DNA from 2 places in the Paraburkholderia sp. BR14374 genome. Region 2 is predicted to be linked to the other one. Evidence: riboswitches for the same ligand, from Rfam matches in the RefSeq annotation. Region 2 holds a riboswitch; the other holds the start of a gene.
What was found. Region 2 has a riboswitch for cobalamin ahead of cobA (uroporphyrinogen-III C-methyltransferase). Riboswitches for the same ligand answer to the same signal wherever they lie in the genome.
Positions count from the first base shown of each region.

Region 1 (7,363 bases), on a different contig from region 2:
CATAACTACACGATGCTCATTCACCCGAATTTCGACCCTGTCGCCATCCATCTGGGGCCGCTCGCCGTGCGCTGGTATGGCTTGATGTACCTCGTCGCGTTCGTCGCGGCGATCGTGGTCGCCCGGCTGCGGCTGCGGCTGCCGTACGTCGCCGCGCAAGGCTGGACCGCGAAAGACATCGACGACATGCTGTTCTTCGGCGTGCTTGGCACGATCCTCGGCGGCCGGCTCGGCTATGTGCTGTTCTACAAGGCCAGCTTCTACTTCGCGCATCCGCTCGACATCTTCAAGGTGTGGGAAGGCGGTATGTCGTTTCACGGCGGCTTTCTCGGCGTCACCATTGCGATGATGCTGTTCGCGTATCAGCGCAAGCGCTCGTGGCTGCAGGTCACCGACTTCGTCGCGCCGATGGTGCCCACGGGCCTCGCGGCGGGGCGGCTCGGCAACTTCATCAACGGCGAGCTGTGGGGTCGCGTGACCGATCCGGCCGCGCCGTGGGCGATGCTGTTCCCCGGCGCCGCGCCTGACGACGCCAGCTGGCTCGCCGCGCATCCGCAATTGGCCGCGCAATGGCATCTGAACGAAGTGTTTGCGCAATATCACATGCTGCCGCGGCATCCGTCGGAGCTGTACGAGATCGCGCTCGAAGGCGTGGCGCTGTTTTTCGTGCTGATTTTCTTCTCGCGCAAGCCGAAGCCGCTCGGCGCGATCTCCGCGATGTTCCTGATCGGCTACGGCCTCGCGCGCTTCACGGTCGAATTCGCGCGCGAGCCGGACGATTTCCTCGGCCTGCTCGCGATGGGGCTGTCGATGGGTCAATGGCTGTCGCTGCCGATGATCCTCGCGGGCATCGGCCTGATGGTGTGGGCGTATCGCCGTGGGCGGCGCGAGCCGGCACAGGCGGTTGGCGCGAACTGAGCGACGCCAGGCTCGCGTAGCGAGCGCTGCATGAAAAAACGCCACGGCTTCGATGGATGCCGTGGCGTTTCTCTTTGATGCGCTGGCGTTCGCGCGTGCGCGTCACTTCATCTGCACCGACCCCGACACGTTGACCGTCACCGTCGAGGTGCCGCCTTCGAGCGGCATCGGCGCGCTCTTCGCGTCGGCGCCCATCGTGCGTGCGCTCATCATCATCGGACGCGGCATCACGCCGCTGTGATTCACGTTGACCTCGCGGATCGAATAGCCGCTAAAGCCGAACGCCTGCGACGATGCCGCGGCCTGCTCGCGAAACGATTTGATCGCCTCGCCGCTGAGCCGCTGTTCGGCGGCGCGCTGCGCTTCCGGCGACAGCGAGAAACGCACGTTGCCCACCTGCATGATCGATGCCATCTGTCCGGCGAGCTTCGAAGCCGCGGCGAAGTCGCGCGATTCGAGCACGACTTCCGTGCGGCCGCGCCACGCCGAGATGCGTCCGTCACGGTCCGTCGACGGGAAGATCGAGAACGCACCCGAGCGCGCGGTTACGCCGGCGACGCCGCGCGCCTTCTGCAATGCCGCGTCGGCACGTTGGTTCAGCGTCGCCGTCAACGCCGACGGCTCGCTCGCTTCCTGCTCGTAAAACAGCGTGATTTCGACTTCGTCCTGCGGGACTTCCGCGCTCGCCTGCGCGTTCAGCGACAACACGCCCGAGGGCTGCGGCATCATGGTTTGTGCGCGAGCGGGCGCTGGGTTCAGCGCGAGCGCCACAGGCGCGCCAAAGGCGAGCGCGAGTGCGAGAGCCCGTGCGGTTTTTGTCGTCATGGCTGGAATCCTTGTTTGACTAGGTTGTGCACGTTCGACGCGTGCGCCGCGTGATGACGCGATGGTGGCGCGCGGTTTGACGGATGCGCTGGCGAATGGATCGGGGGTGCCGTTGAGCGGTTGATTCGAGCTCGCGCGTTCGTCGACCGATTAGGCGCGTTTTACCGACGCTTGGTTCCCCAATTAGTACTTCGCCGCCGCATCGGAAATGATCGCCCGGACGCGATCACGACACGCGCCGCGTCGCGCATTTGCCCTTAAACCAGCTGTTTAGTAATGAAGCGCCATTCGGCGTCGGTCACCGGTGTGATCGACAGACGGTTGCCTTTGGCGAGCACGCGCATGTCCTGCAATTCGGCATGCTCGCGCAGCGCGGCCAGCGGAATCAGCGCGATTTTCTTCTTGAACACGACGTCGACGAGCATCCAGCGCGGCGTTTCCGGCGACGATTTCGGGTCGTAGTACGGACTCTTTTTATCGAACTGCGTCGGGTCCGGATACGCGGTCGACGAGACTTCCGCGATGCCCGCGATGCCGGGCTCCGGACAGCTCGAATGATAGAAGAGCACGCCGTCGCCGACCTGCATCACGTCGCGCATGAAGTTGCGCGCCTGATAGTTGCGCACGCCGGTCCACGGCAAGGTGCGATGCGGTGCGTTGGCGAGGTCGTCGATGCTTGCTTCGTCCGGTTCGGACTTCATCAGCCAGTAGCGCATGAATCGGAGTGAGCGTGTGAGATTGAACGAGGCGCCAACAACAGGCGCGTGCGGAAAGCCCCTGAAACAGGCACTCAAACGAAAGAACGACGACCAAAGAAAAACGGCATCGAACCGAAGTCCGATGCCGTTCCAGATAAGGTCCCCGCCTTAGCCGCTAGGCCGGCATCCTGAACCGAGGGTTCAGAATTGGTCGCAGTTAGCAACACTTCGGGTACATCAGACAGAGTGACGCGCACACCCGTGCTACAAATTTCCGCAACCGTGCACATGGCATTGGTTCAAGGAATATATGACCTTGGCGAACCAGGCAGGGAAGCTAAACGATGAAGCTACAACACAAACTGTTGAACAAGCGACCGGTTCGAAACCGGCCCGCTATTGAGTCAACTACTGCTTACTGCATGCTGTACTGCTCAATCACAGTACCTAGCTGTTCGTTCATTTGCTGCATTGTACGCCGGATTTCTTCAGCAGGAAATGCTTCTCCGTGTCGCACACTGCTTTGCAGCTTAAGCAGTTCCGATGCCAGCGACAGTGCCGCCATCACCGCGATGCGATCGGTGCCGCGCACATTGCTGCCGCTGCGGATTTTCTTCATCTCGGCGTCGACGCGCGCGACCGCCTCGAGCAGCGCGCCTTCCGTTTCGGGCGAACAGGCGAGACGGTAGGGTACTTCCAGAATCGATACTTCGATCTGCTTGGTGGTCATGCGCTTTCTCCGTGTCGGCTCACGTCGCCTTCCGCTTCCTCGTGTTCGGGCTGGGCGGACTCGAGCAGATCGAGCTGGTTATCCGGTTCGCTGCTTGCGCGTGCGCGCGGCAATTTTTCGAGAATCGCATTCAGGCGCACCTGAGCGTCGTCGATCTTGGCGGACAGCGCGTCGCGTTCAGCTTGCAGTGCGTCGCGCTCGGCACGCAATTGCGCGAGTTCGGTGTGCGTGGCTTGTACTTCGGCACGCGTTTGCGCGAGCTGCTCTTCGAGCGCGATCCGCGCTTCGTTGTGGCGCTTGCTGATCGCAATCAGCTTGCCGATGTTCTGGGAGAGTGATTCGAGTTCGGTGAGCATGTGCTGCGTCCTCTAAAGACATCGCATTTTAGCGCGGAATATTACAGGTTCCGACAATTGTCTCGTTTCGAGACGTAACAGCATCGCTTCATGCAAGTTCGTTGCGAGTCGTGTCGTCGACCATAAGATCAAACACCGGCAATCCATCGGACAATAACCTGCATTCGACAGAACGGATCGCGCTCCGGTTGGCCTTTCTTGACGCCCCGCGAAGCCGCTCCTACACTTCCCGCACTCTGGTGCCCGCGCGCGCTTTTCGGCGCGCGCAGTTAAACGGGAAGCAGGGCGCGCGCGGTGCCAAACCGGATGCGCGAACCTGCGCTGCCCCCGCAACGGTAAACGACCGCATGTGATGTGCTCATGCAGGTCGGTCCTTGTCGCACGGTTGGAAGTTCAATCTGCGAGTGTGCCACTGCGCGTCACGCGTGGGAAGGCGGGATCGATGTGTCGTAGCCCGGATACCGGCCAGAAAAGAGGGACGTCCCCCGCGAAAACGTTAAACATGGGGGACGCCTCGTGACGCGTCGGCCTGCGGGGAAGCAGGCCGCGCATGCCATCCACAGGAATGTCATCCCATGTTGTCCCCCATCGCCCGCGCGACGCTGCTCGCGTTCGCGAGCCTGCCGCTCGTCGCGCATGCGCAAAGCGCCGAGCCTGTGCCTTCATCGTCAGCTGCGGATGCAAACACCGCGAACGCCCTAAACGTTGCCGATGCGGCCAATCCCACTTCCGCCGATGCATCGGGCAACGTGCTGTCGCCGATCGTCGTGACCGCACAACGCGGAGCGCAAGCGTTGCGCGACGCGATCCCGCAGACCACGCAGTTCGATCAGCAGGATATCGCCGACACGACCGCGACCGATCTGCCCGGCCTGCTGCGACTCGCGCCCGGCGCGCAAATTTCGCGCACGGGTGGCCCCGGTTCGACCACGAGCCTCTTTCTGCGCGGCGCGTCGTCGACGCAATCGCTGCTGCTGATCGACGGCGTGCGCGTCGATTCGGTGAGTCTCGGCTCCGCTCAGCTCGCACAGATTCCGCTCGACCAGGTCGATCACGTCGAAGTCGTGAACGGCAACGTGTCGGCGTTGTACGGCTCGGGCGCGATCGGCGGTGTCGTGCAGGTGTTCACGAAAGACGGCGGCGATCATCCGCCGCGCTTCAATTTTTCGCTCGGCTACGGCAGCTATCACACGCAGATGCAAACGGCCGGCGTGAACGGCGCGCTCGATCAGGACGGCCGCACGACCTTCAACATCTCGCTAGCGCGCACGAAGAGCGACGGCTTTTCGTCGCTCGATCCGCTCGAGGCGCCGGGCGCGAATCCGAACGCGAACGGCAATCTGAACGAGAGCATCAGCGCGTCGCTGCGCCATGAGTTCACCGACAAGTGGGATGCGGGCGTCAGCTACTTCCAGTCGAACAACAACAACAGCTACGACAATGCGTACGGCGTGCCAACCGATCTGAACAACCTCTATAGCAAGGTGCGTCAGGTATCGGTGTTTGCGAACGGCAAGCTGACCGACTGGTGGACCACCCACTTCACGCTCGCCGAGGGCGACGACCGCAGCGTATCGAACACCAATGGCATCTACAACGACCGCTTCGATACCGACAATCGCCAGTACACGTGGCAGAACGATTTCGCGCTCGCCGCGAACCAGAAGCTGCAATTCGGCTACGAGCATCTCGACCAGACTCTCGACTCCGACACGTTCGCCGCGCCCGACCGTCACGTCGATTCGGTCTTCGCCGGCTACAGCGCACGCTTCGGCCGCAACCAGATTCAGGCCAACGTACGCCGCGACCAGTACTCCGATTTCGGCGGAGCGAACAGTTACTATCTCGGCTACGGTTTCGACATCACGTCGCACTGGAAGGTAACCGCAAGCTATTCCGATGCGTTCCGCGCGCCGAGCTTCGACGATCTGTACTATCCGATCAGCGGCAACCCGTCGATCCAGCCCGAGCGCAGTCACTCGGTCGAAGCCGGTTTGCAGTACGCGACCGATGCGCTCGGCGTGATGCGTCTGAACGCATTCCAGACGCGCTATACGAATCTGATCGACTACGTGCAGACGATCCCCGGCATCTATCTCGCGGAGAACGTCGGCCATGCGAAGGTGCAGGGACTCGAAGGATCGTGGAGCGGTCATGTCGGCAAGACCGACGTACGCGCGACATTGACGCTGCAGAACCCGGTCGATCTCGACAGCGGTACCGACCTCGTGCGACGCGCGCGACGCTTCGGGTCGTTCGCGGCGAATCGCAGCATCGGTGGATGGCGGGTTGGGGGCGAGTGGATCGTCAGCGGTCCGCGTCCAGACAGCACCGGCAAGCTCGGCGGTTATGGCATCGTGAATCTATCGGCGCGCTACAACATCACGAAGGCGTGGTACGTCAGCGCGCAAATCGACAATCTGTTCAACAAGGACTATGAGACGGCCTACTCGTATAACTCGCCGCGACGCGGTGCGTATGTCATGCTCGGCTGGCAGCAGCAGTGACGCGCGCGCCGGGTTGGCCGCATGCGTGAGCGCACGCGGATGAGTCGCGCGTCCGGTTCGCTGTCCGCCGCGATGGCAACGCCGCGCCCGATGAACGCGAAACGCGCGGCCGCGATCTGGCTCGGGCTCGCGCTCGCCGCCGTCGCGCTGCTCGGCGCGTCGCTGGTGCTCGGCAGCGTGCCGCTCGCGCCGTCGCGCGTGCTTGCGGCGCTCGTGCCAACGCACACGTTCGGCGCCACGGGCAGCGACGATCTCACCGGCGAAATCGTGCGCACGTTGCGATTGCCGCGCGCGCTCGCGGGCTTCGCGTGCGGCGCGTTGCTCGCGCTCGCCGGCGCGCTGCTGCAGGTGCTGCTGCGCAATCCGCTGGCCGAGCCGTACGTGCTCGGCGTGTCGGGCGGCGCGGCCAGCTTCGCGCTGGTCGCGATGATCGCGGGCGGCGCATGGTGGATCGTCGATGCGAGCGCGTTCGCGGGTGCGTTCGTGTCGATCCTGCTGGTGCTCGGACTCGCGCGTCGCGAACTGTGGCGCGGCGAGCCGCAGGACACGTCGCCGCGCTTGCTGCTGACCGGCGCGGTGATCGCGGCCGGGTGGGGCGCGATGATTACGCTGCTGCTCAATCTCGCGCCCGATAGCCGTCTGCGCGGCATGCTGTTCTGGCTGACCGGCGACCTCAATGGCGGCGCGCTGCCGTGGACCGCGCTGATCGCGCTCGCGCTCGTGTTGCTCGCGATCGTGCCAGCCGCGCCGCGTCTGAACGTGCTGCTGCGCGGCGACGCAGCCGCGCAAGCGCTCGGCGTCGCGGTAATGCCACTGCGTTTGCGCGTGTACCTGGTCGCGTCGCTGGCGGCGGCCGTGGCGGTGACGACCGCGGGCACGATCGGCTTCGTCGGTCTCGTCGTGCCGCATATGCTGCGGCTCGCGTTCGGCAACGACCAGCGCATGCTGCTGCCGGCCGCTGCACTCGGCGGCGGTGTCGCGGTGATGGGCGCGGATCTGATCGCGCGGACCGTGATTGCGCCCGCGCAATTGCCGGTCGGCGTGATCACGTCGCTGGTCGGCGTGCCGGTGTTCCTTTGGATGCTGCTCAAACGCCGCCGATGATGCAAGCCGAACCCAGCCCCACCTCTTCGATGCTGAGCACGCAGCGCCTGACACTGCGCGCCGGCGCGCGCACCTTGCTCGACGCGTTCACGCACACCTTCAATGCGGGCGAAGTCTGGTGTATCGCCGGGCCGAACGGCGCGGGCAAGACCACCTTGCTGTCGACGCTGGCGGGCCTGTTGCATCCGGCGGCGGGCCATGTCGAACTCGATGGCGTGCGCGTGG
Region 1 covers NZ_JBFPKF010000001.1:117,328-124,690, reverse strand. Annotated here, with positions in the region: gene lgt (prolipoprotein diacylglyceryl transferase) at 13-918, shown strand; gene AB3X86_RS00515 (SIMPL domain-containing protein) at 1,021-1,743, opposite strand; gene AB3X86_RS00510 (EVE domain-containing protein) at 2,001-2,459, opposite strand; RNA gene ssrS (6S RNA) at 2,598-2,779, opposite strand; gene AB3X86_RS00500 (cell division protein ZapA) at 2,857-3,171, opposite strand; gene AB3X86_RS00495 (ATPase) at 3,168-3,527, opposite strand; cobalamin riboswitch at 3,748-4,012, shown strand; gene AB3X86_RS00490 (TonB-dependent receptor) at 4,103-6,034, shown strand; gene AB3X86_RS00485 (FecCD family ABC transporter permease) at 6,074-7,138, shown strand; gene AB3X86_RS00480 (ABC transporter ATP-binding protein) at 7,135-7,363, shown strand, end outside.
Region 1: linked by a shared signal. The riboswitch ahead of AB3X86_RS00490 (TonB-dependent receptor) and the one ahead of cobA (uroporphyrinogen-III C-methyltransferase) in region 2 are both predicted to bind cobalamin.

Region 2 (7,363 bases):
GCTATTCGAGCGCTTTCGCCGTTTTCACGAGGCAGAGCGGCCGGACGTGGGCGGCGCGGGACTCGGCATGGCGTTCATCAAAACCGTCGTTACGCGCCACGGGGGCAGCGTCGAAGTCGTCAGCGCGCCCGGCGAGGGGACGGCCTTTACGATCTGGCTGCCCGCGCTCGACGACGCGCCGCTCGATGAAACGAGCGCACCGCGCGCCTGATGCCTCCTGATGGATTCGATGGACTAGAGAGAAGACAGAAAATGGCGAAGATCGCTCACCTCTGTGCCGCGCTGGCCGCGGCGAGCCTCACCGCTTGCGCGGGCCTCGGCGCCGACGTGCACACCGTCTCCGCCAACGGCGCCGATCGCGCCGTCGTGCTGCAAGGCGAGCAGACCTATTCGCTCGCGCGCACACAGTCACAGGACGTCAGCGCCGACCATCCGCAAGTCGAAAAGCTGCTGCGCGACGAGTTGGCGAAACACGGCTTCGTCGATACGGCGGGCAAGCCCGCGCATTATCTGCTGTCGATCGCGTATAGCACGCGGCCGGCGTCGATCGGCATTGGCGGTGGGGATTGTGCGCCCGCCGATTGCGGCGCGGGCAGCGACGGTCCGGGCGCGCTGCTGTTCGGGCGCAAGTATCTGCACGCGCTGACGCTGCGGTTTTTCGACTATGCGAGCGGCACCGAGCGGTACAAGGTCAGCGCGGTGTATAGCGATCGCGACGCGGACCCGCTGCATGCGCTGCCGCTGCTCGTGAAAACCGCGCTTGCGAAGCTGCCGTACGACGCGCCGGCCGACTGGCGTGTGAAGCTCAGTATCGACAAGGCGAGCGGTGCGCCGAACGTCGAGTCGATGGAGCCGCTGCAGCGCTAAACAACGCAGCTTCGAGTCGCCGGAGCCGTGCGTGTCGGTTATTCCGGCACCGGTTCGCCGCGTGGCCAGCGGTTTTCGAACACACAATCGGCTAGCGGCAGACGGCTCGCCCAGCGCTCCGTTTCGAGCATCGGCTCGCTATAGAACGCATCGACGTGGCCGAGACACAGAATCGCGACCGGCCGCGCGCCTTCCGGCATCGCCAGTAGCCGGTGCACCGCGTCGACATCGAACAGCGACACCCACCCAAGCCCGAGTCCTTCCGCGCGCGCGGCGAGCCACATGTTCTGGATCGCGCACGCGACCGACGCGAGGTCCATCTCCGGCAGCGTGCGACGGCCGAACACGTGCCGCTCGCGCCCGTCCATCAACGCGATCACCAGCAGCTCCGCGCAGTCGCGCATGCCTTCGACCTTCAGCTTCATGAACTCGTCGCGGCGCTTGCCGAGCGCGTCGGCGGTAGCGAGCCGTTCGCGCTCGACGATGTCGCGCAAGCCCGTGCGCAGCGCCGCATCGGTGATGCGCACGATGCGCCACGGCTGCATGTAGCCGACGCTCGGCGCGTGATGCGCCGCGTCGAGCAGACGCCTTAGCACGCCCGGATCGACCGGATCGGGTACGAAGTGGCGCATGTCGCGGCGTTCGTAAATCGCGCGATAGACCGCCTCGCGCTCGGAGTCGTCAAAAGGCTTCGCCATGAAAGAGGGCGGCCGTGAAAGCCGGGTTGGAGGGCCAGTAAGCGTGCATATAGGTTGCCACAATCGGGCCCACGCGGAACACCGCTTCGCCGGGGGTCTCGCTGTGCGCGCGGGTGGCGAAGCGCTGCGGTTCGAGCGGTGTCGCGAGCTTCGAGTAATGGAACGTGTGGCCGGTCAGCGTGCCGTGCAGGCCGTCGATCTGCTGCATGCCGAGCGACGTGAAGCGCGTTTGCATCGTCGCGTGACCGGGCAGCAGGCCGAGCATCCGCGTGCTCGTGCCTTGCGCGTCGGTCAGGGTGTCGAGCAGGTAGAGCATGCCGCCGCATTCGGCGACCACCGGTTTGTCCGCCACGACGTGTGCGCGGATCGATGCCGCGCTGCTCATGTTGCCCGCGAGGGTCGCCATATGCAGTTCGGGATAGCCGCCCGGCAGGTAGAGCGCGTGCGCGTCGGCGGGCAACGCTTCGTCGGCAAGCGGCGAGAAATAGCTGAGCCGCGCGCCGAGCGCTTCGAGCAGCGCGAGGTTGGCGGGGTAGATGAACGAGAACGCGGCGTCGCGCGCGATCGCGATGTGCGTGCCTTCGAGCAGACGCGGCAGCACCTCGGGCGACGGTGCGCCGAAATCGACCGGCGGCGGCAGTTCGGCGAGCGCGGTCGACGCGAGCGTATCCGCCGCGTGTTCGAGGCGCGCTTCGAGATCGTCGATTTCATCGGCTTGATGCAGGCCGAGGTGCCGGTCGGGCAGCGTGATCTCGTCGCTCGCGGCGATGTGGCCGCACCAGCGCAGTTCGGGCGGCAGCGCTTCCTGCAGCATTTGCGCGTGCCGGGCCGAGCCGACGCGATTCGCGAGCACGCCATGAAACGGCAGTTGCGGTCTGAAGCGCGCAAGGCCGAACGCGAGCGCGCCGAAGGTCTGCGCCATCGCCTGCGCGGAAATCACCGCAAGCACCGGCACGCCGAACGTGGTCGCCAGATCGGCGCTGCTCGGCGTGCCGTCGAACAGGCCCATCACGCCTTCGATCAGGATCAGATCGGCTTCTTGTGCCGCCTGCGCGAGCAGGTTGCGGCACGCGCTTTCGCCGACCATCCATAGATCGAGCGACAGCACCGGCGCGCCGCTCGCGCGCGCGAGGATCATCGGGTCGAGAAAATCCGGCCCGGTCTTGAACACGCGCACGCGACGTCCGAGCCGCCGGTGATAGCGCGCGAGACCCGCGGTGATCGTGGTCTTGCCTTGTCCCGAGGCGGGCGCGCTGATGAACAGCGCGGGGCACGCTGCGGAGCGAGTCCCCTTGGGGGGCGCCCCGAAGGAAGTCCCGTTGGGGGGGGCGGACATCGCTCAGAACTCCACGCCGCGCTGCGCCTTCACACCCTGCTCGCGATACGGATGCTTGATCGCGCGCATTTCGGTGACGAGGTCGGCGGCTTCGATCAGCGCGTCGGGCGCATGGCGCCCGGTCACGACGACGTGCAGCATCGGCGCGCGCGCATTGATAACGGCGAGCACTTCGTCGAGCGGCAGGTACTCGTACTTCAGCACGGTGTTCAGCTCGTCGAGGATCACCATCTGATAGTCGCCGCTTTCGATCATCCGCCGCGCTTCGTTCCAGCCCTTGCGCGCGGTTGCCATGTCGGCTTCGCGGTTCTGCGTGTTCCACGTATAGCCGTCGCCCATCGTGATGAAATCGCATTGCGCGATCGCGCCGAGGAAATCGCGCTCCGACGTATGCAGCGCGCCCTTGATGAACTGCACGACGCCCAGCCGCATGCCGTGGCCGAGCACCCGCACGGCCATGCCGAACGCGGCCGTGCTCTTGCCCTTGCCGGTGCCGGTGTTGACGATCAGCAGGCCTTTTTCGACGGTCGCGCTGGCCTGTTTCTTTTCGTGGCCTTCGCGGCGGCGCTCGGTCATGCGTTGATGCGATTCGGGATCGGTTTTCATCGGAGGTCCTGGTCTTGAGGGGCGGGATGGAAGGGCGCTACATCGCCGGGTGCGCTGTCGCTCGCAGCCGCAATCGCAACGGTAATGCCGGCGTGCGTGGTTTTGCGTACGATCAGACGTGCGTTTTGCGCGATTGTCGCGCAGACCGACGCTGCTGCCGCCAGTAGCGCACACGGTTCGCACACACCGTCGACACCAAGATGCGCGCGCGCGGCCGCCGACGGCGACGCGACCGGTGCGGCGGCGATCTGCTCGCGGCTGAACAGTTGCAGCGGTAGTTGATGGCGCGAACAGAATTCGAGCAGACCTGCTTCGTTGGCTTTGGCGTCGATCGTCGCAATGGTGCGGATCTGCTCGAAGGCATTCGCACCGAGTGCTGCGCGCACGGCGGCTTCGATGTCAGCCGCATCGCTGTGCAAGCGGCAACCTATGCCGACGCTCAGCGTTTTAATCGCGCTCGCAGCTTGTTCGTGATCGACTCGGCCGTCGCGTTTGGCCGCATCACGCGCAAGCGCGAACGAGGCCACGCCGCCGATCACCACGATCGCCGGCGAGCCGAGTCCCGCGCGCACGACCGCCTCGGCAAACTCGCGCAGCGGCGCGAGCACGTGACGCTGCTCCGGCCGCGTCGCCGATTCGATCGCCGCGCAGGGCGTATCGGCGGACATGCCGGCCGCGAGCAACGCGCCGACGATTTCGCCGAGCCGCCGCATGCCCATATAGATCACGAGCGTCATGCGCGTGGCGGCGAGCGCGGTCCAGTCCGGTTCGCCGCTGCCGGCGCCGTGGCCAGTGACGAACACGACGCCCTGCGCGTAATCGCGATGCGTGACCGCGATGCCGAGCGTCGCGGGCGCGGCGATGCCGGCCGTAATGCCGTTGATCACGTCCACGTCGATACCCGCCGCCCGCAGCGCCTGCAATTCTTCGCCGCCGCGGCCGAACACGAACGGATCACCGCCCTTGAGCCGCGCCACGCTGCGTCCCGCGCGCAGATGCATGAGCATTTGCGCGACGATGTCCGCTTGCGGCGTCGACGGATGCCCGCCGCGCTTGCCGACGTACACGACTTGCGCGTTGGCGCTTGCAAACTGCAGTACGTCGGGATTGACCAGATCGTCGACCAGCACGACATCGGCCTGGGCGAGCGCACGAGTGGCCTTCAGGGTCATCAGTTCGACGTCGCCGGGACCGGCGCCGATCAGCCAGGCGCGCGTCATCGCGGCGTGCATGGCGCATGCCATGCGGAGATGGGGGGAGAGAAGCGGCGTGCGACGGTGCACACGGCGGTGAATATAGATGTCATGCGGTACAGCGAATCCGGGCGCGGCCACTCGTGCGGTTCGCGGCGGATTCTTCAGAGAGAACGCCACGACACACGCGATGCCGCGCTGCTACGCCTTCACATCCGTTCCCCGCGGATTCCGGCGGCCGGCGGCGCAACCTGATGCACGGATGCATGCGGCGCCGCCTCCGCGTCTGGCCGGTATCCGGGCTGGCGGCCTCACGCGCTTCGCCTTCCCGTCCCGGTTTGCGGATTCGCGGGGACAGTGGCATCAAAAAACGCATGCGCGGCACAGCGGAATCGAAGGCGAATCGAATCGCGCGCCGCAGGTCGCTTACCGTTGCGGGGACAGCACAGGTTAAACGCGCGACGCGCTGCCTGTTTCCCGTTTAACTGCACATGCGAGCGCATGTGCGGGCACCAAACGCGCGCATACGATAGCATATGACGCCTTGCCAGATAAGCCTCGGCGGCGCTTTCCGGCGCCCTGCGTTCCTTGACTGCGCATGCCCGGGGGCCTACACTCGCACGCACTTTGGGTGCTCGCGTGCGCGTTCGTGCGCATGCAGTTAAACGGGAAACAGGGAGCCATCTGCGCTAGAGCGGCTAACCTGTGCTGTCCCCGCAACGGTAAGCGAAAAGCGGTTCCGGCTTGATAGCCGGGCGCCGCGGTGCCGGCTTCGATGTCCTCGCGCAAGGTCGCGTCGACATATCACCACTGGACGAGAAACCACTCGTCCGGGAAGGGGAAGCGGCGCTTTCGCCAGCCCGGATACCGGCCCGAAGAAGCAGAACGACCGCCGCGGGGATGCGGCGGCGCGTTCATGACCTCAGTTCCGCTTTCTGTATTTCCGTTGTCGCGGCAATGCCGTCGTTCGTCCCCGTGTCTGGTGATCGCTGGTACTGTTGCGCGTGCTTCATTCGCTCCATTCGCCAGCCGATGCCGACCGATGCGCGGAACTTGCGGCAGACCGATGCAACGCAAAGGGATGGACCTCACGATGCAAACTCAATTGCGCAAGATTCCCGTCACGATCGTTACCGGCTTTCTCGGCAGTGGCAAAACTACGTTGCTGCGGCACATCCTTCAGCATGCGGGCGGCAAGCGCATCGCGGTGATCGTCAACGAGTTCGGCGAACTCGGCATCGACGGCGAAATCCTCAAGGGCTGCGGCATCGGTTGCGATGAAAACGGCGTCGAGACCGAAGGGCAATTGTATGAACTCGCGAACGGTTGTCTGTGCTGCACCGTGCAGGAGGAGTTCTTCCCGGTGATGGAAAAGCTCGCGGAGCGGCGCGACGAACTCGATCACGTGCTGATCGAAACCTCGGGGCTCGCGTTGCCGAAGCCGCTCGTGCAGGCGTTCAACTGGCCGCAGATCCGCAACGGCTTCACGGTCGACGCGGTGGTGACGGTGGTGGATGGCCCGGCCGCCGCAAGCGGCCAGTTCGCCGATAACCCGGTCGCCGTCGATGCGCAGCGCAAGGCCGATCCGAATCTCGATCACGAGTCGCCGCTGCACGAGCTGTTCGAAGACCAGTTGTCGGCCGCCGATCTGGTGATTCTGAACAAGACCGATCTGATCGACGACGCGCGGCAGCACGAAGTGGAAGCCGCGATCCGCGCGGAGATTCCGCCGCAGGTGAAGATCGTGCGCGCGCAGCGGGGACAGCTCGATCTGCATACGCTGCTGGGGCTCGAAGCGGCGTCGGAACAGACGATCCATCTGCGTCACGACCACCACGGTTCCGCCGACGACCCCGATCATCACCACGACGAATTCGATTCGGTCGTCGTGCAGGCATCGGTGCCGTCGCGCGACGCGGCGCTCGCCGCGTTGCAGACGCTGGTCGAAAACTACACGATTTACCGTGTCAAAGGCTTTGCGGCACTGCCGGGCGCGGCGATGCGCCTCGTGATCCAGGGCGTGGGCCGGCGCTTCGACAGCTACTTCGACCGGCGCTGGCAGGCGGGCGAAAACGGCGACGACGCCCTGAGCCGCTTCGTGCTGATCGGCGAAGACCTCGATCAACCCGCGCTGCAACAGGCGTTCGACGCGGCGCTCGGCGCGACGTCGAACGCGACGGCATAACGGGCGCACCAGCATGCATTTGCTGCGCACGACGCCGGGCGGTTTCGTCGACGATACGCAGGGCGTGATCCGCATCGATCAGCAGCCCGCCGAGATCGTCGTGCTCAGTTCCGCCGACACCACGCTGTCGCTGCTCGCGAGCGTGGTGCCGCGTCTCGGCGACGGCTTTCCCAGTGTGCGGCTCGCGAACGTCACGTATCTGCGTCAGCCGGCCTCGGTCGATTTCTATCTCGACGACGTGTTGCAGCATGCGCGCGTGGTCGTCGTCGATCATCTCGGCGGCGAAGCGTATTGGCCGTACGGCATCGAGCAGGTCGTCGCGCTCGCGCAGCGCAAACAGCAAACGCTCGCGATGTTTTCCGGCGATCTGCAGGAGGACCCGAACCTGCTCGCGCGCAGTACCGCAAGCGCCGAGTTGTGTCAGCAGTTGTGGCGCTATCTGCGCGAGGGCGGTCCGCAGAACGCCGAGGCGTTTTTG
Region 2 covers NZ_JBFPKF010000020.1:111,111-118,473, forward strand. Annotated here, with positions in the region: gene AB3X86_RS31695 (CHASE2 domain-containing protein) at 1-211, shown strand, start outside; gene AB3X86_RS31700 (DUF4136 domain-containing protein) at 253-867, shown strand; gene bluB (5,6-dimethylbenzimidazole synthase) at 906-1,565, opposite strand; gene AB3X86_RS31710 (cobyrinate a,c-diamide synthase) at 1,549-2,901, opposite strand; gene cobO (cob(I)yrinic acid a,c-diamide adenosyltransferase) at 2,905-3,507, opposite strand; gene AB3X86_RS31720 (cobalamin biosynthesis protein) at 3,504-3,959, opposite strand; partial or broken gene cobA (uroporphyrinogen-III C-methyltransferase) at 4,002-4,727, opposite strand; cobalamin riboswitch at 4,971-5,232, opposite strand; cobalamin riboswitch at 5,313-5,591, shown strand; gene cobW (cobalamin biosynthesis protein CobW) at 5,794-6,885, shown strand; gene cobN (cobaltochelatase subunit CobN) at 6,899-7,363, shown strand, end outside.